Regions from separate parts of the Kineococcus sp. NBC_00420 genome, predicted to be linked through region 3. Evidence: riboswitches for the same ligand, from Rfam matches in the RefSeq annotation. Region 3 holds a riboswitch; each other region holds the start of a gene.
What was found. Region 3 has a riboswitch for S-adenosylmethionine ahead of OG218_RS06615 (acyl-CoA dehydrogenase family protein). Riboswitches for the same ligand answer to the same signal wherever they lie in the genome.
Positions count from the first base shown of each region.

Region 1: another riboswitch for S-adenosylmethionine. It lies ahead of OG218_RS22135 (rhodanese-like domain-containing protein); the one in region 3 lies ahead of OG218_RS06615 (acyl-CoA dehydrogenase family protein).
Region 2: another riboswitch for S-adenosylmethionine. It lies ahead of OG218_RS18900 (methionine ABC transporter ATP-binding protein); the one in region 3 lies ahead of OG218_RS06615 (acyl-CoA dehydrogenase family protein).

Region 1 covers NZ_CP107930.1:4,503,696-4,511,017, forward strand. The annotation lists gene sufU (Fe-S cluster assembly sulfur transfer protein SufU) at 1-121, shown strand, start outside; gene OG218_RS22125 (GNAT family N-acetyltransferase) at 169-663, shown strand; gene OG218_RS22130 (glycoside hydrolase family 35 protein) at 743-2,569, shown strand; SAM riboswitch class I at 2,635-2,733, shown strand; gene OG218_RS22135 (rhodanese-like domain-containing protein) at 2,740-3,147, shown strand; gene OG218_RS22140 (O-succinylhomoserine sulfhydrylase) at 3,111-4,337, shown strand; gene OG218_RS22145 (cobalamin-independent methionine synthase II family protein) at 4,351-5,571, shown strand; gene OG218_RS22150 (class I SAM-dependent methyltransferase) at 5,537-6,391, shown strand; gene OG218_RS22155 (FAD/NAD(P)-binding protein) at 6,327-7,322, opposite strand, start outside.
Region 2 covers NZ_CP107930.1:3,821,022-3,828,343, forward strand. The annotation lists gene purH (bifunctional phosphoribosylaminoimidazolecarboxamide formyltransferase/IMP cyclohydrolase) at 1-1,147, shown strand, start outside; gene OG218_RS18885 (DUF3017 domain-containing protein) at 1,170-1,454, shown strand; gene OG218_RS18890 (MetQ/NlpA family ABC transporter substrate-binding protein) at 1,544-2,458, opposite strand; gene OG218_RS18895 (methionine ABC transporter permease) at 2,448-3,209, opposite strand; gene OG218_RS18900 (methionine ABC transporter ATP-binding protein) at 3,206-4,201, opposite strand; SAM riboswitch class IV at 4,369-4,479, opposite strand; SAM riboswitch class I at 4,649-4,732, shown strand; gene sfnG (dimethylsulfone monooxygenase SfnG) at 4,742-5,887, shown strand; gene OG218_RS18910 (N-acetylmuramoyl-L-alanine amidase) at 6,034-6,840, shown strand; gene idi (isopentenyl-diphosphate Delta-isomerase) at 6,860-7,322, shown strand, end outside.
Region 3 covers NZ_CP107930.1:1,356,276-1,363,597, forward strand. The annotation lists gene fdxA (ferredoxin) at 1-68, opposite strand, end outside; gene OG218_RS06600 (GNAT family N-acetyltransferase) at 172-1,170, shown strand; gene OG218_RS06605 (helix-turn-helix domain-containing protein) at 1,146-1,970, opposite strand; gene OG218_RS06610 (NAD-dependent epimerase/dehydratase family protein) at 2,099-3,118, shown strand; gene OG218_RS06615 (acyl-CoA dehydrogenase family protein) at 3,120-4,364, opposite strand; SAM riboswitch class IV at 4,411-4,521, opposite strand; gene OG218_RS06620 (AAA family ATPase) at 4,753-6,726, opposite strand; gene mshB (N-acetyl-1-D-myo-inositol-2-amino-2-deoxy-alpha-D-glucopyranoside deacetylase) at 6,946-7,322, opposite strand, start outside.

The sequences.
Region 1 (7,322 bases), 3.1 Mb from region 3:
CGTGCTGGGCGACGCCGTCGCCCTCGCCGGTGTCGCGAAGTACCCCGCGCGGGTGAAGTGCGCCCTCCTCAGCTGGTCCGCGCTCGCCGACGCCCTGCTCCGCGCGCCCGCCACCCCCTGAGCCCCGGGACCCCTCGGCACCCGGTGGTCGGTGGGTAGCCTGCGGACGTGGAGATCCGCGAGTTCACCGACGCCGACTGGGCGCAGATCTGGCCGTTCTTCGACGAGATCGTCGCCGAGGAGGAGACCTACGCCTACCCGCGCGGGCTGACCTCGGAGCGCGCGCGCGACCTCTGGGTCGAGTCCCCGCCGGGGGTGACGGTGGTGGCGCTGGAGGACGGGCAGGTGCTCGGCACCGCCAAGACGGGGCCGAACCGGCCGGGCCCCGGGGCCCACGTCGCCACCGCGAGCTTCATGGTCTCGCCCGCCGCGCGCGGTCGCGGCGTCGGACGCGCCCTCGGCGAGCACGTCCTCGCCCTCGCTGCGTTCCGCGGGTACCGCGCCATGCAGTTCAACGCCGTCGTCGAGACCAACACCGCGGCGGTCGCGTTGTGGCGCTCGCTGGGGATGAGCATCGTCGGCACCGTTCCCGAGGCCTTCGACCACCCCGAGCACGGTCTCGTCGGCCTGCACGTCATGCACCGCTTCCTCGTCGAGGACTGACCCCGCTCCGGCGCGGATCCCCGGGCGTTACGGTGGCCTCCCGCACCGGCGAGGGCGCCGGCCCAGCACAGGAGTCGACGTGAACCCCACCGCCCGCACCTCCGCTCTGACCCTCGGGCCGGAGGGGTTCCTCGCCGACGGGCGTCCCCACCGGTTGCTGTCCGGTGCGCTGCACTACTTCCGCGTCCACCCCGCCCAGTGGCGCGACCGGTTGCGGTCGGTGCGTCAACTGGGGCTGAACACGGTGGAGACCTACGTGCCGTGGGACCTGCACGCCCCACGACGCGGCGAGTTCCGCACCGACGGCTCCTGCGACCTCGCGGGGTTCCTCGACGCGGCGGCCGCGGAGGACCTCGACGTGGTCGTCCGGCCGGGCCCCTACATCTGCGCCGAGTGGTCCAACGGCGGGTTGCCGGTCTGGCTCACCCGTTCCGGGGTCCGGCTGCGCATCGACGACCCGGACTACCTCGAGGCCGTCGACGAGTTCCTGACCCGGGTCTACGAGGTCGTCGCTCCCCGGCAGGCCGACCGGGGCGGACGCGTCGTCCTGGTGCAGGTCGAGAACGAGTACGGCGCCTACGAGACCGGTTCCGGCGCAGCAGACAGCGCCGCGACGGACACCGCCGCCCGGACCGCCTACCTGGAACACCTGGTGGCCACCACGCGCCGCTGCGGGATCACCGTGCCGCTGACGACCGTCGACCAGCCCACCGACGAGATGCTGGCCGCGGGGACCCTGCCCGGACTGCTGACGACCGGGTCCTTCGGCGGCCGGGCGGCCGAGCGGCTGGACACCCTGCGCCGCCACCAGCCCGAGGGACCGCTCGTCTGCTCGGAGTTCTGGGTCGGCTGGTTCGACCACTGGGGTTCCCACCACCGGACGACGCCCCCGGAGGCGGCCGTCGCCGAACTGACGACGATGCTGGAACGCGGCGCGGGAGTGAACGTCTACGTCGTGCACGGGGGCACGAACTTCGGGTTCACCAGCGGCGCCAACGACAAGGGTACTTACCAGGCGACCACGACGTCCTACGACTACGACGCGCTCCTCGACGAGGCCGGCCGGCCCACGCCGAAGTACTGGGCCTTCCGCGAGGTCCTCGGCGGGTACGCCGAACTCGGTGCCGACGTCCCGCCGCCGGCGCGGCCGGCGCCGGTCCTGCGGGCTCCGCTCGTCGGTGCGCTCCCGCTGATCGAGGCCGTGGACGGTCTCGAGCCGGTGGCGGGGGAGGAGGTCCCGTTCCTCGACGACCTGGCGACGGAGAGCGGGGTACCCGCCCCCTTCGCGTGGGTCAGCGCCACCTCGCCCGGGTCCCCGGGTCCGACCGTCCTGCACGTGGCCGAGGTGCGCGACCGCCTCACCGTGCTGCTCGACGGAGTGCGGCTGGGCACCCTGTTCCGGGAGGACCACGACACCACGCTCGCCCTCCCGCCGCACCCCGCCGGCACCCGGCTCGACCTGCTCCTCGAGGACGCGGGCCGGGTGAACTACGGTCCGCGCCTCGGCGAGCCCAAGGGCGTCGTCGGTCCCGTCCGCGTCGGGGACGCGGCGGTGCGCGACCTCCGGGTGCAGGCGCTGGACCCGGACCGGCTGGCGACTGCCCCGGCGGGACGCTCGGGTGCGGTGACGTTCCTCGCCGGCCCGGTCCTGGCCCGCGCGGAGCTCGAGGTGGCGGAGCCCGTCGACCTCTTCCTGGACACGGCCGGCTGGGGGCGCGGGGTCGTCTGGGTCAACGGGTTCTGCCTGGGGCGCTACTGGCGGCGCGGACCGCAGCGGACGCTCTACGTCCCGGGGCCGGTCCTGCGGGCGGGGACCAACGACGTGACGGTCCTGGAACTCGACGCCGCCGCGGACCCGTGGGTCCGGACGCTGCCCGACCTGGACCTCGGCCACACCGACGAGTGACCGAGGAGTAGCCACCCACGCTGCTCCACCCGTCCTGCCCCTCGTCGCGATGCCCTACGCTGACGGGACCATCCAGAGCGGCCGAGAGACCTGGCTCGTCGACGCCGCAGCAACCCCCTCGCCCTCACCGGCGGGGAGGGTGCTCATGCCAGGACCGATGGGAGGAAAGAGTGGGTTACGCCGGCGACCTCACACCGCGTGAGGCCTTCGACCTGGTCCGGGACACCCCGGACGCGGTCCTCGTGGACGTCCGCACCGACGCCGAATGGCGTTTCGTCGGGGTCCCCGACACCAGCGGGACCGGCCGGGAGCCGGTCCTCGTGTCCTGGCTCCCGGTCGACCCGCCGCGGTTCCTGGCCGAACTCGCCGCCGCGGGGATCACCCCGGGAGCGGGCGCCCCGGTCGTGTTCCTCTGCCGCTCCGGGCAGCGTTCCGTCGGTGCGGCCGAGGCCGCCACCGCCGCCGGGATCGCCCCCAGCTACAACGTCCTCGAAGGGTTCGAGGGTCCGCTGGACGACGCCGGTCACCGCGGTGCGGTGGGTTGGCGCGCGGCCGGTCTGCCCTGGCGACAGTCGTGAGCGAGGGCTGGCGCCCGGACACCACCGCCGTCCGCGGCGGCCTCGTCCGGTCGCAGTTCGAGGAGACCGCCGAGGCCATGTACCTCACGTCGGGGTACACCTACGCGACCGCGGCGGACGCCGAGGCCGCGTTCGCGGGCGACGTCGACCGCTACGTCTACTCCCGCTACGGGAACCCGACGGTGTCGGTGTTCACGGAACGGTTGCGGCAGCTGGAAGGGGCGCAGGCCTGCTACGGCCTCGCCAGCGGGATGTCCGCGGTGTTCTACGCGCTCGCCGCGCTCCTCGGCGCGGGTGACCGGGTGGTGGCGGCGCGGAGCCTCTTCGGTTCCTGCTTCGTGATCCTCGACGAGATCCTCCCCCGGTGGGGCGTCACGACGGAGTTCGTCGACGGCGAGGACCTGGCGCAGTGGGAACGCGCGCTCTCGACCCCGGCGCAGGCGGTGTTCTTCGAGACCCCGGCGAACCCCATGCAGACCCTCGTCGACATCGCCGCCGTGAGCGAACTCGCGCACGCCGCGGGGGCGACCGTCGTGGTCGACAACGCCTTCGCCAGTCCCGTCGGCCAGCACCCGCTGGAGTTCGGGGCCGACGTCGTCGTGTACTCCGCGACCAAGCACATCGACGGCCAGGGCCGGGTGATGGGCGGCGCGGTCCTCGGGACCTCGGAGTTCATCGACGGCAGGTTCCGCGAACTCACCCGGCACACCGGACCGACGCTCAGCCCGTTCAACGCGTGGACCCTGGCCAAGGGCCTGGAGACCATGAGCCTGCGGGTGCGGCACGCCGCAGCCACCACCCTGCGCCTCGCGGAGCACCTGGAGCAGTCGCCGGGTGTCCGCTGGGTCCGCCACCCCCTGCTGGCCAGCCACCCGCAGTTCGACCTGGCGAAGCGGCAGATGGAACTCGGCGGGACGGTCCTCACGTTCGAGCTCGACGCCCCGCGCGGGCGCGGCAAGGACCGCGCCTTCGAGGTCCTCGACGCCCTGCGGATCGTGGACATCTCCAACAACCTCGGCGACGCCAAGTCGCTCGCCACCCACCCCGCCACGACGACGCACCGTCGTCTGGGCGCCGAAGGCCGTGCCGCCATCGGCCTGACCGACGGGGTGCTGCGGTTGTCGGTGGGCCTGGAGGACCCCGACGACCTGCTGGAAGACCTCGACCGCGCGTTGCGCGCGAAACCCTGATCGGAGAACCCCTGTGACCGAGCACCAGATCCCCGTCTCCCACGCCGGGAGCCTGCCCCGCACCCCGGAACTCATCGCCGCGAACGAGGCCCGCCGCATCGGCGACGACGGTTTCACCCTCGAACGCACCCCCGAGTTCGACGCCCTGCTGACCGACGCGGTCGTGGACCTGGTGAAGCGCCAGGAGGCCCTCGGCGTCACCATCGTCGGTGACGGCGAGTACGGCAAGGCCATGTCCAGCGCCGTCGACTACGGCGCCTGGTGGTCCTACTCCTTCCAGCGGGTGTCGGGGCTCGAGGTCACCGGCGAGGACCTGTTCACCCAGCCCGTCGTGCGCTCCGAACCCGGCCACGTGCGGTTGACCAGCTTCCCCGACCGACGCGACTGGGTGACGTTCCGCGAGGCCTACCAGGACCCGGCGTCGGGGATCTCGACGGGCAAGAACGCCACCGCGTTCCCCGCGACGGTCGGGCCGTTGGCCTACACCGGTCAGGCGGCCATCGCCTCCGACATCGCCAACCTCAAGGCCGGCCTCGCCGCGGCCGGGGTCACCGAGGGGTTCATCACCTCGCTCTCCCCGGGCAGCGGGGCGCGCATCGCGAACCGCCACTACGCGACCGAGGAGGAACACATCTGGGCGTGGGCGGACGTGCTGCGCGAGGAGTACCGGGCGGTCGTCGAGGCCGGGCTCACCCTGCAGATCGACGACCCCTCCATCGCGGAGAACTTCGACCAGATCAACCCCGAACCCTCCATCGAGGACTACCGCGCGTTCACCCGCATCCGGGTCGAGGCGCTGAACCACGCCCTGCGCGGTCTGCCGACCGAGCAGATCCGCTTCCACCTCTGCTGGGGTTCCTGGCACGGCCCGCACACCACCGACGTCGAGTTCAAGCACATCGTCGACCTCATGCTCGAGATCGACGCGGGGTCCTACTCCTTCGAGGCCGCCAACGTGCGCCACGAGCACGAGTGGAAGGTCTGGAAGGACGTGGCGCTGCCCGCGGGCAAGAAGATCGTCCCCGGCATCGTGAGCCACGCGACGAACGTCGTGGAGCACCCGGAACTCGTGGCCGACCGCATCGAGCGGTTCGCCTCGGTCGTCGGCCCGGAGAACGTCGTGGCCTCCACCGACTGCGGTCTCGGCGGGCGCATCCACCCGCAGATCGCGGTCGCCAAGCTCGCGACCCTCGGCGAGGGTGCGCGACTCGCAGGCGAACGACTCTTCGGGTGAGTCCCCGGTGACCCGGGACCGGGCCTCGGGGGAGGCCGCCGCGTGGGCGTTGTGGCAGGACTCCCCGTGGGGCCGGCTGCGCTACCGCGTCGTCGCCCGGGTCCTGCAGGAGTGGTGCGCGGACCTCGGTGAGGGACCGCTGCGGGTGCTCGACGCGGGCGGGGGCGACGGTCGCGACGCCGTCCAGTTCGCCCTCGCCGGGCACTCCGTCACGGTGCTCGACCGTTCCCCGGAGATGCTCGCGCTGGCCCGCGCGGCGGCCGCCGCCGCCGGCGTGGGGGACCGCCTGCACACCGTCGCGGCCGACCTGGAGGACCTCACGGCCCTGGCCGCGCTGACCCGCCACCGCGAGGGGGGTTCGGGGTCCTTCGACGTGGTCCTCTGCCACGACGTGCTGCAGCACCGGGAGTCCCCGGGGCAGGTGCGGGCCGACGTCGCGACGCTGGTCTCCTCGGCGCGCCCCGGCGGTCTGGTGTCGTTGCTGGCGCCGAACCCCGCCGCCGACGTCGTCGCGAGCGTCCTGCGCGAGGGGCCCGCCGCGGCCTGGGTCGCGCTCGACGGGGAACGCGCGCTGGACCCGGGCACGGGTCACACCGCGCTGCGGCTGTCCCCGGAGTTCGTCGAGGACGCGCTGGCGGCGGTCGGCTGCGACGTGACGCGCCGGGCCGGGATCCTCGCGGTGACGACGTTGCTCGAGGAGTCCGACCGGGTCGACGACCGGGTGGCCGCCGACCTGGAGGAACTCGAGGTCGAACTCAGTCGACGCGAACAGTTCCGCGGTGCGGCGCGCTACTGGCTGCTCGGGGGCCGACGACGCTGACCGGTGCGTGCGGCCGGGTCGCGGTCAGCAGGGACGCCGCGATCCGGTCGTTGAGCCGGAAGAACCCGGCGTCCACGCCGGGACGGGCGAACGCCGCCGCCCAGCCACCACCCGCGACCCAGGGGCCGACGGCGTAGCGGTGCGGGTGCACGGAACCGTCCGTGGCGACCAGGCGCTGGTCCGGGTCGACGACGAGCCGGCCGTTGCCGATCTCGGTCACCTCCCCGCGAGCGGCCAACCCGGCCAGCAGCGGGTCCGCGCTGTCGGCGATGCTGGGCGTGGGCAACCGCGCGTCGACCAGGACCCGCGCCGAGATCCCGGCCGGTGAGTTCCCCGACCGGGCGCTCCAGCACCGAGCGACCTCGTCCGCCCGCACCTGCACGTCACCACCGAGGAACCGGACGACCCCGGCGTCGGCCAGGGCGAGGAGTTCGCGTAGCCGCTGCGGGGGCGGGCCGGAGGCGACGTAGCTGAAGAACCCGTGCCACCACCCGTCGACCTCGAGGGTCGACTCCTCGTCGAGCAGACCGCGGTGGGCGAGCCCGGCGACGGTGACGTAGCAGGACAGCAACGCGAAGAACACGGCGGCGTCCATGCTGTGGGCCGGGTCGCCCCGGCGTTGCACGTCCGCGGCGACGTGCGCGCGGACCCGGTCGTGGACCTCCTGCGCCGACGTCGCCCGCCACCCGTCCAGCGGCCGGTCGAGGCGGCCCAGGTCGAGGCGGTCCGCGGGGTCGGGCACCGCGGTCGCCACCAGGTCGTCCAGTTCCGCGCTGCCCCAGGGGGCGGCCGCGAACCGGGTCCCGAACTCCGTGGGGGCCAGTGCCGTGCGCTCCGGGTGGGAGCGGAACAGTTCGTGGTAGTGCGCCCCCGCCAGTTCCTTCGCCGCGACGGGCCACAGGTCGGCCCGCAGGTTCAGCGGTCGCGTCGA
Region 2 (7,322 bases), 2.5 Mb from region 3:
GAAGAACCACCCGAGTGTCGCCGTCGTCGTCGACCCCGCCCGCTACGCCGACGTGCTGAAGGCCGTCGCCGACGGGGGGTTCGACCTGAGCGACCGCAAGCGCCTGGCCGCGGCCGCGTTCGCGCACACCGCCGCCTACGACACGGCCGTGGCCGGCTGGTTCGCGCAGCAGACGCTGGCCGCCGACGACGAGGGCTGGCCCGCGGTGACGGGGATGGCGCTGGAACGCAGCGCCGTCCTGCGCTACGGCGAGAACCCGCACCAGCAGGCCGCCGTCTACGCCGACCCGACCGCCGGACCGGGCATCGCGCAGGCCGTCCAGCTGCACGGCAAGGCCATGTCCTACAACAACTACGTCGACGCCGACGCCGCCCTGCGCGCCGCGTTCGACCTCGCCGGCCCCGCCGTCGCGGTGATCAAGCACGCCAACCCGTGCGGCATCGCGACCGGTTCCGACGTCGCCGACGCCCACGCCAAGGCGCACGCCTGCGACCCGGTCTCCGCCTACGGCGGGGTCATCGCCGCCAACCGCGTCGTGACCGCGGCCATGGCCGCCCAGGTCGCGCCGGTGTTCACCGAGGTCGTCATCGCCCCGGGCTTCGAGCCCGAGGCGCTGGAGGTGCTGCAGGCCAAGAAGAACGTCCGGCTGCTGCAGCTGCCGGAGGGCTACGGCCGCCGCCCGCAGGAGTGGCGCATGGTGTCCGGCGGGGTGCTCGTGCAGAGCCTCGACCTCATCGACGCCGAGGGCGACGCCCCCGCGAACTGGACCCTCGCCGCCGGCGAGGCCGCCTCGCCCGAGGTCCTGGCCGACCTCGAGTTCGCCTGGCGCGCAGTGCGTTCGGTGCGCTCGAACGCGATCCTGCTGGCCAAGGACGGCGCCTCCGTCGGTGTCGGCATGGGTCAGGTCAACCGCGTCGACTCCTGCAAGCTGGCCGTGGAACGCGCCGGCGTGGAGCGGGCCACCGGTTCCGTCGCCGCCTCCGACGCGTTCTTCCCCTTCGCTGACGGGGCGCAGATCCTCATCGACGCCGGGGTGCGCGCCATCGTGCAGCCCGGCGGGTCGATCCGGGACGCCGAGGTCGTCGAGGCCGCCACGAAGGCCGGGATCACCATGTACTTCACCGGCGCGCGCCACTTCGCGCACTGAGCGACCCCGGTAGCGTCGATCCATGACCCAGGCTCCCGAGCGGGTTCCCACCCCGGGCAACGCGGTCCTGCTGACCCTCGTCGGCGGGGTCGTGCTGGCCCTGGGGCTGACCCTGCTCGCGGGGCCGACGTCGGGCGGGGTGCTGCTCGGCGCCGACCTCGCGGTCGCCGCCGTGCTGCGCCTCGTCCTGCCGGTGCGGGTGGCCGGATCGCTCGCGGTCCGCTCCCGCCCGGTGGACGTCGCCATCCTGCTGGTGCTGGCGGTGGCCTGCCTCGTGCTGGCCGGGCTGGTGCCGACCCCGCAGTAGTTCTGCAGCCTCGCGTCGACACGCCGACGTCCAGGCGGTGGCCGCCGGCGTGTCGACGCAAGGGTGCATCACTGCTGTGGGCGCCTGGCTCAGGTGGCGTCGAGGGGCAGCAGGACACCCTTCACGTCGGCGTCGTTCGAGAGGTACTCCTGGACCTTCGGGTCCTGGAACGTCGCGATGAGCGCCTTGACGTTCTCGGTGTCGATCCACTTCGTGCCCACCGTGAGCTGGCCCGCGAACTCGTCCGGGGCGGCGGGCGCGAAGATCTGCTGCTCGATCGGGATCTTGGCCGCGAGGTAGTACTCGGTGTAGCCGACGGCGGCGTCGAGGTCGGGCAGGGCGCGGGACTGCGCGCCGAAGTCCAGCAGCGTGAACTGCAGGCCCTTGGGGTTCTCGGCGATGTCGTCGACGGTCGCCGTCCCGATGTCCGTCCCCGGTTCGAGGGTGATGAGCCCCGCCTTCTCCAGGACGAACAACCCCTGCGACTCGTTCGCCGGGTCGGAGTACAGCGAGATCGTGCCGCCCTGCGGGATCTCCGCCGGCGTCTTCCACTTCGAGGACCACAGGCCGAAACCCCACCGGAAGACCGGCGTCGCCGCGGTCTCCTGGAACCCCGGGTTGGCCTGCAGGACCTGACCCAGCCACAGCTTGTGCTGGTAGATCGTGCCCGCGACCTCGCCGTCGTTCACCGCGCGGTTGATGGTGTTGCTGTCGGCCAGGGCCTTGAACTCGACGTGGATGCCGTGCGCGGGGGCGACGTCCTTCGCGATGTAGTCGATGAGGGCCTCCTCGCGGGCGTTGCCCTCGGCGGTCGCGACGTAGAGGGTGGCGCCCGCCTGGGTGTTGGCGCTGTCCTCGCCGCCGAGACGGGGCACGACGACCGCGGCGGCGATCCCGAGCAGGACGACGGCACCGCCGGCCACGAACGGCCACAGTCGTCGGCGGCGGACCTCGAAACCGTGGTCGTCGGCGGGCTTGGCGTCGGGGCGGGTCTCAGTGGACAAGGGAGTTCTCCAGGTCTGCGGTGGGGGAGTTCGTGGGGGCGGCGCTGCGGCGACGGGCGCGCGGGTCCGCGAGGCGGGCCAGGGCGTCGCCGAGGAGTTGCACGGAGGCGACCAGGGCGACGAGGACGACGATGGTCGCGATCATCACGGCGTGGTCGAAGCGCTGGTACCCGTAGGTGATGGCGAGGTAGCCGACCCCGGGGGCGCCGATCGTCCCGGCGATGGCCGAGTACTCGATCATCGCGATGGTGTTGATGGTGAGGCCGCCGATGATCGAGGGCAGCGCCTCGGACAGTTGCACACTCGTGATGACCTGCAGCGGAGAGGCTCCCGAGGCCTTCGCGACGGCGACCACCGACGGGGGCACCGAGCGCAGCGAGTTCTCCACGATGCGGGCGAAGAACGCGGTGCCGGCCAGGACCATCGGCACGACGGCCGCCCGGATGCCGATGTTCGTACCCGTGACGAACCGGGTGAACGGCACGAGCGCCGCCATCAGCACCAGGAACGGCAGGGACCGCCCGGTGCTGACCACCCAGCCGAGGACGCGGTGGGCCGGGCGGTTCTCCAGCAACCCGTCCGGGGCGAGGTTGTGCAGCAGGACCCCCAGCGGGACCCCGAGCAGCACGACCAGGGCCATGACGATGCCGACCATCAGCAGGGTGTCGCCGAGGGCGGGCAGGACGAGCGCCGGGATCTGCGGCAGGGGCGTGTCCAGGTTCGAGGCCAGCGGGAGGGCGGCGGGGCTCACGGGACCAGCTCCAGGGTCGAGGGCGCCTCGGTGGCGCGGGTGTGCAGTCCCCGTCGCTCGAGGGCGGCGATCAGCCGCGCGGGGTCCACCGAGTCCGGCACCCCGAGGGTGGCGTGCCCGACGGTCCGCCCGGTGACGGCACTCACGGAGGCGCCGAGCAGGGCGAGGTCGTGACCGAGTTCGCGGGCCGTGCTGGTCAGCCAGTCCGCCGGCACGTCGTCGCCGCGGTAGTGCACCGTCCAGGTGACGAGCCGGGGATCGGTGGCGACCGCCCGTCGGGGCAGCAGCGCGGCCCCGACGGGCGACCCCGGGTCGCGCAGGACGTCCAGCAGGGGCGCCGACTCGACGATGCGGCCGTGCTCGAGTCGGGCCACGGAGTCCGCGACCTCGACGACCGTGTCCATCTCGTGGGTGATGAACAGGATGGACAGCCCGAGGTCGTCGCGCAGTTCGCGCAGCAGCGCCACGATCGAGGCCGTCGAGCGCGGGTCCAGCCCGGAGGTCGCCTCGTCGGAGAGCAGCACGCTCGGGCGCAGGGCCAGGGCGCGGGCGATCCCGACGCGCTGGCGCTGACCGCCGGAGAGCTCGTGCGGGTAGCGGCCGGCCAGGTCGGCCAGACCCACCCGCTCCAGCAGCTCGGCGACCCGGGCACGCCGCTCGCGGGGGACGACCCCGAGGTAGCGCAACGGGAGTTCCACGTTCTGGGCGGCGGTGCGCCGGGTCTGCAGCCCGTCGGACTGGAAGATCGTGCCGATGCGGCGACGGGCTTCGCGCAGCCGTCCCTCCCCGAGGTGGGTCAGGTCCTGGCCGCCGACGAGCACGGAACCCGACGTGGGCCGGGTCAGCAGCGTCACGCACTGGGCGAGGGTGCTCTTGCCGGCCCCGCTCGGCCCGACGACGGCGGTGATGCTGCCGGCGGGGACGAGCAGGTCGAGGCGGTCGAGGACGGTGGTGCTCCCGTAGGTCTTGGTGAGCTGTCTCAGCTCGATCATGGCTCGATCACGTCGTCTCCAGGGCGGCGTGGGGCGCGCGAGGGCGCGGCGGGGGAGCGTCGGGCGGACCGGCGCAGGGGGGACCGCCGGACGGGGTGGCCCGGGGTGTTCAGCGGGGAGTGCGGACGCTCAGCGTCGACAGGTCTGGTGGGACACGTGCGTCTCCTTCAACGTCCTTACCCGCGACACCCGCGGGTCGGGTCATCACCCGGAGCACCCCACGACGGAAGGAGGGTTGCCGACCAGCGAGCCGGGGCTTCGCGCTGGTACTCATGACCTGATTCGACAGTGACAGCCGAACCGGGGTCCGTCAAGCGGTTCGGGAAGGTACCGGATATCCGCACCCGGCTTCGAAATCGTTCGTGCGCAACGGCTTGCGCCGGACCCCTCCGGTGCCGGGCCGGCCCGAGTCGCTGCGGGGCCGCCGACGAGGCGTTACAGTTCGCAGGACCATCCAGAGCGGCCGAGAGATCTGGCTCGACGACGCCGCAGCAACCCGAACCCGGGTGCTACCGCCAGGACCGATGGAGGAGCACCACCATGTCCGTCAACGAGCCGCTGAAGTTCGCCTACTGGGTCCCGAACGTGTCGGGCGGCCTGGTCGTCTCCACGATCGAGCAGCGCACCAGCCACGACCCGGCCTACAACGTCGCCGTCGCCCAGGCCGCCGAACGCGTCGGTTTCGAGTACGCCCTGACCCAGGTCCGCTACCTCGCCTCCTACGGGGCGGACGCGCAGCACGAGTCGACGTCGTTCTCCCTCGCCCTGCTGCTGGCGACGCAGAAGCTCAAGGTCATCGCCGCGGTGCACCCCTTCTTCTGGCACCCCGGGGTCCTCGCGAAGTTCGCAGCGACCACCCAGGAACTCACCGACAACCGCCTCGCGCTGAACGTCGTCTCCGGCTGGTTCAAGAACGAGGCGACCCAGCTCGGGGTCACCTGGCACGAGCACGACGACCGCTACCGCCAGTCCGAGGAGTTCATCGCCCTGCTGCGCGGGGTGTGGACCGAGGACGGTTACAGCCAGCAGGGTGAGTTCTTCAACGCCGAGGACATCACCTTCCGCCCGCAGCCCAAGGTGCAGCCGGAACTGTTCCAGGGAGGCAACTCGACTGCCGCGCAGGCGATGGCCGGCCGGGTCAGCGACTGGTACTTCATGAACGGCAAGTCGATCGCCGCCGCCGCCGCCGGGGTGCGCGAGGTCAGCGCCCTCGCCGCCGGCAACGGCCGCTCGGTGCGGTTCGGGCTCAACGGTTTCGCCGTCGTCCGCGACACCCGCGACGAGGCCGAGGCCGTCCTCGAGGAGATCATCGCCAAGGCCGACCGCACCAAGGTCGAAGGTTTCGGCGCCGCCGTCCAGGAGGCCGGGAACTCCACCAGGGACGGCAAGGGCATGTGGGCCGACAGCGAGTTCCGCGACCTCGTCCAGTACAACGACGGTTTCCGCACCGGTCTGGTCGGGACGCCCGACGAGGTCGCCCGCCGCATCCTGGCCTACCGCCTCGTCGGGGTGGACCTGCTGCTGCTCGGCTTCCTGCACGTCAAGGAGGAGGTCGAGGCGTTCGGCGAGCTCGTCATCCCGAAGGTGCGCGAACTCGAGGCCCGCCTCGTCGCGGGTGAGGACCTGGACCTCGGCGCGGAACTCGACGAGGCCGTCGTCGCGGCGACCACCCCGGTCCCCGCCTGACGCTGCGCCCCGGAGCCGGGCGCCTCAGAGCTGCGCCACCAGGAAGGCGGTGATGCCGTCGCTGCGACCACTCGCGGGAGTGGAAGCTCACCTCGTGCACCGCCGTGGCTGAAGACCACCCAGGCCGTCCGTGACACGCTGGGGCCGTGCGGTGCCGACCGGGACTCCTCGCGACCACCGTCGCGGTGCTGGTGAGCGCGTGTTCCGCGCCGCCTGCGCCCGCACCCGCACCCACCGCGAGCGCGGAGGTCCGAGTGGCGGCCCCCTCGCCGAGCACCCCTGCACCCGTCGTCGTGCTCGACCCCGGCCACAACGGCGGGAACGCCGCGAACCCCGCAGCGATCGACGCGCTGGTGCCCGCGGGCGGCTTCGAGAAGCCCTGCAACACGACCGGGACCAGCACCGACGCCGGCTACCCCGAGCACGCCTACGCCTTCGACGTCGCCCTGCGCACCGCCCACCTGCTGCGGGCCCGGGGCGTCACCGTCGTGCTGACCCGCGACGACGACACCGGCGTCGGGCCCTGCGTCGACGCCCGTGCCGCCATCGCCACCGCCGCCGGTGCGGCGCTCACGGTCTCCATCCACGCCGACGGGGCCGCGGCGAGCGCCCGCGGGTTCCACGTCGTCGAGCCCGCGCTCGCCCCCGACGGCGGCAACGCGGCCGTGCTGGCCGCCTCCGACGTCGCGGCGCGGGACCTGCTCGCGTCCTTCGGGACGGCCACCGGCCTGCCCCGGGCCGACTACCTCGGCGACCTCGTCGAACCGGGGCTGACCCGGCGTTCCGACCTCGCCGGGCTCAACCTCGCGCGGACGCCGTCGGCGCTGCTGGAGTCGGCCAACATGCGCAACGCCGAGGAGGCCACCCTCGTCTCGGACCCGGACTTCCGGGCCACCGCAGCCCGGGGAATCGCCGACGGTGTCACGGCCTTCCTTGCTCGCAACGGGTCCTGAGACCGTTTACCGTTCGGGGGTGACCCTCGCACCGACCGCCGATCTGACCGAACTCGTGGTCCTGCTGACCGAGGACGGCACACCGTGCGGGACCGCGCTGAAGTCCCAGGTCCACCACACCTCGACGCCGCTGCACCTGGCCTTCTCGTGCTGGCTGCTCGACGACGCCGGGCGCACCCTGCTGACCCGGCGGGCAGCGACGAAGCGCACCTGGCCGGGGGTCTGGACCAACTCCTTCTGCGGTCACCCCGGTCCGGGGGAGGAGCCCGCGGACGCCGTGGTCCGCCGCTCCGTCCAGGAGCTCGGGATCGAGGTGGAGGGCGTGACGTCGCTGCTGCCGAGCTTCCGCTACCGCGCGGTCATGGCGGACGGCACCGTCGAGAACGAGGTCTGCCCCGTCTTCACCGCGCGCATCGCCACCGGGTCGGGGGACCTGGTCCCTGACCCGGACGAGGTCGACGAGTTCCGCTGGGTCCACCTCG
Region 3 (7,322 bases):
ACCGGGCACTCTTCGATGCAGGCCTTGTCCTTGACGTCGACGCAGGGCTGCGCGATGACGTAGGTCACGGGTTGTCCTCCTCCTCCGGCGGACGGGCGGCCGGACGCGCTGCCTAGTATCGCCGACGCACGCCGACCGTCGTGCACGAGGACCGCCAGCTGGAGGAAGCACGTGGCCGAGGTCACCCGCACGCACGTGATCGAGGACCTGCAGGTGGGGTCCCGGGTGGTCGTGCGACACCGTCTCCCCGACGGTGCGGCCTCCGACGCGCTGGGCGACCTGGTGGCCGCGGACGACACCACGCTGCGGGTCGCGACCCGGCGCGGCGAGGTCACGCTCGCCCGCGCCGACGTCCTCGCGGCCAAGGCCGTCCCGCCACCGCCGGCCCGCAAGGGACCCCCGCACACCGCGATCGGCACCGAGGACCTCGAGCGGGCGATGGCCGAGCACTGGCGTCCGCTGGAGCGCCTCGACCTCGGCGGCTGGCGGTTGCGCGCGAGCGAGGGGTTCACCGGGCGCGCCAACTCCGCCCTCGCCGTCGGCGACCCCGGGGTACCGGACGCCGTCGAGCGGGTCGAACGGTTCTACGTCGAGCGCGGCCTGCCGGCGGTGGTCGCGGTCGCACACCCCGCCGACGGTCTCGGTGAGGGCGACCCGCTGGTCGACGACCTCACCGCCCGCGGGTGGACCGTCCGCACCCCCACGGTGGTCATGACGGCCGCCACGGACGACCTGCCCGCCGCGCGCGAGGTCGCGCTCCCGGACGGCCTGCACGTCGAGACCCGTCCGGAACCCGACGACGCGTGGCTGGCGCAGTACCACTACCAGGGAGCGCCGACGGTTCCCGCGGCCGGCCGTCGCATCCTCGTCTCCGCCGACGAGCAGGTGTTCCTGCGCATCCTCGACGGGACCGAGACCGTCGCCATCGCCCGCGGTTCCCTCTCCCCCGGCTGGGCCGGGGTGACGGCCGTCGAGACCGCCCCCTCGCACCGGCGGCGGGGCCTCGGACGGCGACTGCTGGCCGAGATCGCCGACTGGGCCCGCGACCGCGGGGCGGCCTCGACCTACCTGCAGGTGCAGGCCGACAACTCCGGCGCCCGTGCGCTGTACGGGGGGACGGGTTTCACCGTCCACCACGCCTACCACTACCGGGTGGCGCCCTCCGCCTGAAGCGCGAGGAGGGCGAGCTTGTCGGCGTCCGCACTGCCGCGGTCGGCGTGGTAGACGGCGACGGTGAGGTGCGGGGCCTCCCCCACGAGGAGTTTCTCCCGGTTGAGGGTGAGTTCCCCGACGACGGGGTGGTTCAGCACCGTCCGGGCGCCGCCCTTGCCGCGGACCTCGTGCCGGGCCCACAACCGGCGGAACCTGGGACTCGCCAACGACAACTGCCCCACGAGTTCCACGCTGCGCGGGTCCTCCTCGGTCCCCACGGACCGCCGGAACACCGCGACGAGGAACTCGGTGACCAGCTCCCACTGCGGGAACATCTCCCGTTCGTCGGGGTCGAGGAACACGTCGAGCAACCGGTTGCGACCCGCCACCAACCGCGGGGAGACGGCCGCCGCCAACGGGTTCGCCGCCAGCACGTCCAGGTGTCGTCCTTCGACGAAGGCCGGCATCCCCAGCCCGTCGAGGAACTTCAGGATCCCGGGCGGGACGGTCTCGCGCTGCCCGCGCCGCACCGGCCGGCGGCGCGGTTGCTCCGTGCCCAGGCCGAGCAGGTGCTCGAGGCTCTCGTCGTCCAGCCGCAGCACCCGGGCCAGCGCTTCGAGGATCTGCACCGACGGGTTGCGGTACTTCCCCTGCTCCAGCCGCAGGTAGTACTCGCCACTGATCCCGGCCAGCATCGCGACCTCCTCGCGGCGCAGACCGGGCACGCGCCGCCGTCCGAGCACCGGGATGCCGGCCTGCTCGGGGGTGACGAGTTCGCGGCGGGCCCGCAGGAAGTCGCCCAGCAGGTTGTCGGCCACACCCCAGGGTAGGCAGCCGGTCGACGGTCCTGCCTGGTCGTGCCACTACCAGGAGCGAGCCGGTACTGGCCCGAGACGCCGCTCGGACGGACGGTGGTGGCCGTCAGTCACCCGATCTGGAGGTCCCCGTGCCCACCCGCGTTCTCGTCACCGGCGGTTCCGGCTTCATCGCCGGCCACTGCATCCTGCAGCTCCTGGCCGAGGGCCACGAGGTCCGCACCACGATTCGCTCCCCCGGTCGGGAGGCGGCCGTGCGCGCCGTGCTCCAGGGCGCCGGGACGGCGCACGGGGAGGACCTGACCTTCGTCGCGGCGGACCTGCTGGAGGACGCGGGCTGGGCCGACGCGACGGCGGGCATCGACACCGTCGTGCACGTCGCCTCCCCCGTCCGGCCCGGCCACGTCGAGGACGAGGACGACCTGATCGCCCCCGCCCGGGAGGGCACGCTGCGGGTGCTCGCCGCCGCCCGCGACGCCGGGGTTCGTCGGATCGTCCTGACGTCGGCCTTCCACGCGGTCAGCTGGGGCCACCCGCACGACGACCACGTCTTCACCGAGGAGGACTGGACGGTCATCGACGGCCCGGGCGTCGACGCCTACGGCAGGAGCAAGACCCTCGCCGAACGCGCCGCCTGGGAGTTCGCCGCCGCGAACGGCCTGGACCTCGTCACCCTGCTGCCGGTGGCGGTGATGGGACCGGTCATGGGGCAGGACGTCTCCGGCGCGAACCAGATCGTGCAGCGTCTGCTGACGGGCGCGGTGCCGGCGCTGCCGCACCTGTTCTTCCCGATCGTCGACGTGCGCGACGTCGCCGCCGCGCACGTCCTCGCCGTCGGCAGCGCGGAGGCCGCCGGACAGCGGTTCCTGCTCTCCGACGGCCCGACCCTGGAGTTCCCGGAGATCGCCGCGATCCTGCGCTCGGCCCTCGGGGCGGACGCCGACCGGGTCCCCACCCAGGTCCTGCCGAACGATGTCGTCCGGGCCGGCGCCGACGCCGACCCGGCGTTGCGGGCCATGGTGCCCGACCTCGGCTACGCGAAGCGGACCTCGAACGAGAAGGCCCGCCGAGTGCTCGGGTGGGCACCCCGACCCGCCTCCGAGGCCGTCGAGGCGGCGGGTCGGAGCATGGTCGAGCGCGGACTCGTGTGACCTAGCGCCCGGCCGCGGGATCCACCGAGGCGTGGGTGCCGACGTCCCACACGAACGGCGGTTCGGTGCCGTTGACCGACCAGTCGCCGACGATCCGCTGCTTGTAGATCACCGGGTTGTGCGAGGCGACCGTGCGGGCGTTGCGCCAGTGCCGGTCGAGGTCGCGGGCCCGCGAGGTGCCCGACGCGCCGAGGGTGTTGAAGAGCAGCGTCGCGGCGCGCGGGACGGACTCCGAGAGCACGACCTGGGCCTGGGCGGTCCGGATCTCGGCCTCGACGTTCGCCGCCCGGTCCGCCGCCGTCCCCGGCAGGTGTGCCGTGTCGGCGGCGGACTGGACCGCCTGCGCCGCAGCGCGGGTCACCGAGCGGGCGGTGAACGCGATCGAGGAGATCTCACCCACCACCGACAGCACCTGGGCGTCGTTCCTGACGAGAGGGGCCAACCCGTGGGTGTAGCTGCGGGTCCGGGTGCGGACCTCGTGCCCGGTGTCGCGTTCGACCGCCGCGGCGATCCCGGCGTGCACGGCCAGCAGGACGAGTTGGTACAGCGCGGTCTGGTAGCGGAACCGGGTGGTGAACGGGGAGACGTCGTCGGCGGCGATCTCGACGTCGTCGAGCTCGAGGGTCCCGGTCCCGGTGAGCTGCTGCCCGAAACCGTCCCAGTCGTCGGAGACGCGAACCCCCCGGCCCCGGACGGGGACCAGCGCGGTCACGACCTCGTGGGTCCCGTCCGGCAGCCGCCGGCGGGCGGTCGCGTCGGTCCAGTCGGCGTAGATCGTGCCGGTCGTGTAGTACTTCCGGCCCGAGATCGCGGTGCGCCCGTCCCGGGTGGTGACGATCGTCTGCTGCTCGCCGGTGACCCCGTCACCGACCTCGCTCCAGGAGTTCCCGACCATCTCCCCCGCGACCAGCCGCGCGATCCAGCGCGAGCGGTACTCCCCCACCGGCAGGCTCAGGACCTGCTCCACCCAGGCGATGTGGCCGCGGAAGATCTGCGGCAGGTTCGAGTCGGCGGCCGCGAGGTCGACCAGCAGGTCGGTGAACTCGACGAGGTCGAGACCGCCACCACCCTCCTCGACGGGGATGCGCAACCGGCCGAACCCGGCGTCGAGGAGTTCCCGGACCTGGTCCCGTGGCAGTTCGTGGTCCTGCTCGCGCGTCACGGTGCCGGCCGCGATCCGTTGCAGCAGCGGCGAGAAACGTTCCCGCACATCGGGTTCGACAGTGGGTTCCAGGGTGGTGCTCACGGAGCTCTCCTCGATCGTGGACGCGTCGGCGTCCGGAACGGGAGGGACAGCGTCCTTACCCGTGCCGGAGCACCAGGTCAGGTCGTCACCCGGGGCACCCCACGACGAGGAGGGTTGCCGGCCAGCGAGCCGGGGCTTGTCGCTGGCGCTCATGACCTGGGACCAGGGAACCACAGGTGGGGAGGGAGGGTCCAGCCCGCTCCGCGGGTGGCCGATCGGGCCGCGGCGGACAGCAGAACGGGAACGCCTGCTCCAGCCCCCCGGAGCAACCGTTCCCGTTCCTGTGTTCCCGCGCCACCGCCCCCGGAGGCCCCCCGGCCTCCCACGGTGCGCGAGTTCCTGCGTCGCGGTCGTCGCTCCCCTCCTGAGGCGACGACCCCGACGGGTCCTAGATCCCCCGGACGACGCCGGAGGTGGTGTCGCGCAGGTCGATGACCCGCGGCGGTGCGGACTGCGCCTCGTGGGCGGCCTGCGCCGCCTCGAGCACGTCGGTGATCTCGTGACCGATGAGTTCGTGCCGTTCCAGCAGCGCGTCGCGCAGCGCCGCCACCAGGTGGCGGTTGCGGTCCATGAGTTCGCGGACGAACTCCTTCTGCTCGGTCAGCAGGTTCTCCACCAGTCGCCGCCCCTCGGAGTCGCCGAGGACGCGGGAGACGAGGTTCCCGTCGGCGAACGCGCCCTGCTGGACGGCGGCGAACGAGACCAGGGTCCCGGCCATTCCCGCCGAACCGACCATCTGCGCCGCGACCTGCGTCGCGGACTGCAGGTCGCCGGCCGGGCCGGTCGAGACGTCGCCGAAGAAGAACTCCTCGGCGACCTGACCGCCGAACGCGATCTTGATCAGCCCGGCGAGTTCGCTGCGGGAACGGGTGTAGACGTCCTCGGCGTCACCGTGGGCGAGCAGCCCCAACGCGTTGGCGCGCTTGATGATCGTGAGGACCTCGAGGCGGCGCTGCGGGGCGACGAGCCAGGCGATCGTGGCGTGTCCGGCTTCGTGGGTCGCGATGAGCCGCGCCTCGTGGTCGGTGTAGCCGACGGGCTGGCCGAGGCCGACCTCGGTCACCAGGCGGGCCTGCTCGACGTCGCTCCAGTTCATCCCGTCGGCACCGCGACGGACGGCGTTGACGAGGGCCTCGTCGAGCAGGCTCTCGATCATCACCGGCGAGTACCCGTTGGTGATCCCGGCGAGCGCGTCACGACGTTCGTCCTCGTCGAGCGGGGCCTCGTGGGCCTTGCGGGACAGGAAGTGGTCGACGAGCTCCCGGCGGCCGACCTTGTCCGGCAGGCCGAAGCTGAGCCGACGGTCGAAACGGCCGGGACGCAGCAGGGCCGGGTCGAGGGAGTCGGCGCGGTTGGTCGCGGCGATGAGCAGGATCTCGACGGGTTCGCTCTTCGGCCGCTGCAGCCAGCGGTGCTGGGGCAGGAACCGGTTGGCGGTGTCGACGAACCAGCCCTGCAGCCGCTCGGACGTGGTGGGTTCGTCGAAGGACTGCATCTGCACGAGCAGTTCGTTGACGACGCCGCTGGCGCCTTCGCTGCTGGCCAGGCGTTCCGTCCGCAGCGCCGTCCGGCCCGTGGCGGGGAAGGACATCGCGAGGTTGGTGAGCCCCCCGCAGCCGACGATCCCGGTGGCGACGTCGGCGTCCACGGGCGTCATGGCGCTCATGCCGCCGCGGGCGCCGGCGATGGCGTCGATCTCCTCGATGAACCCGATGGCGCCGCCCTCACGACGGGCCGCCTTGCGCAGGGCCTTGAAGTAGGAGCGGAGCTTGCGGGCCGTCGCGCCGTACCACATCGACTGGAAGCTGGTCGCGGAGACGAAGAGGAAGGGGACGCCCGCCTCGCGGGCCATCGCCTTGGCCATGTGCGTCTTGCCGGTGCCGGGCGAGCCCTCGAACAGGAGTCCGCGCCGGGGCCGTCCGCCCATCTGCGTCCGGAAGGTGCGGGCCGCGAGGAACAGGTCGAGGCTGCGCTCGACGTCCTCCTTGACCGCGGCCAGACCCTTGACGTCGTCGAGGCCGATGTCGATCTGCTCGGGGCGGTAGACGACGTGCGGCGAGCGGCCGGAGACCAGCGTCTGCCCGAGGAGCAGGCCGATCATGGCGAGGAAGAAGACGAAGACCATGACGTAGATCGGGTCGACGCTCGGCAGCGGCGGCAGGACCGAGCCGGTGAAGGCCAGGCGCAGGTCGACGACGAGCAGCAGCAGGGCCACGACCATGAGCAGCGACCGGGTGCGGCGGCGGCGGTTGCGCTCGCGCTGGCGACCGACGTCCGCGCTGTCCCGTCCGGTGCGGGGCTGCGGACGCGCGCCGCGTTCGGGGTCCTTCTCGGTCCGCGGGGCGTGCTTCACGTGAGCCACGGCCGCTCCTCTCGGTCACGTCCGGGCCGGTGCGCCAGGACGTGGTCCCAGCCAACCCCGTCGTCCGGGCGATGGCTACCGGCGACCACCCTCGGTGACGCGTTCGGACGATCGCGTTCACCCGCCTGGAGCAACGGAGCGTGATCCCCCGAACACACACCACTCCCCCGATTCGGGATCCTGCTGGGATTCCCAGCGGGATCACGGATCGGAGGGGGGTCAGGAGGAGGGGGCGACGCCGGCGAAGAGGTCGGTCTCGAGGCCGTCGGCGTCGAAGGGGCCGGCGGGCACGCCGTGCACCAGGCGGTAGTGCTCGAACGGCCAGATCGGTTGCGGCACACCGTTGCTGAGCCGCATGGCCGGGACGTCACCGTCGAGGTCGAGGCTGACCTGGGTGGCGTGGGCGCGGAGCGCCGCGATCTTGGCCGGGATCTGGCCGGTCCCGTCGACGACGGTGGTGACCTCGCCGGCCGGCACGACGACGCTCGGCAGCGGCCCGTCCGGGTCCCCCGCACCCGCCGCACCGGCCTCGGCCAGGCGACGCAGGGCTTCCCGAACGGGCTGCTCCGGTTGGACGATCTCGTAGACCTTCGCCA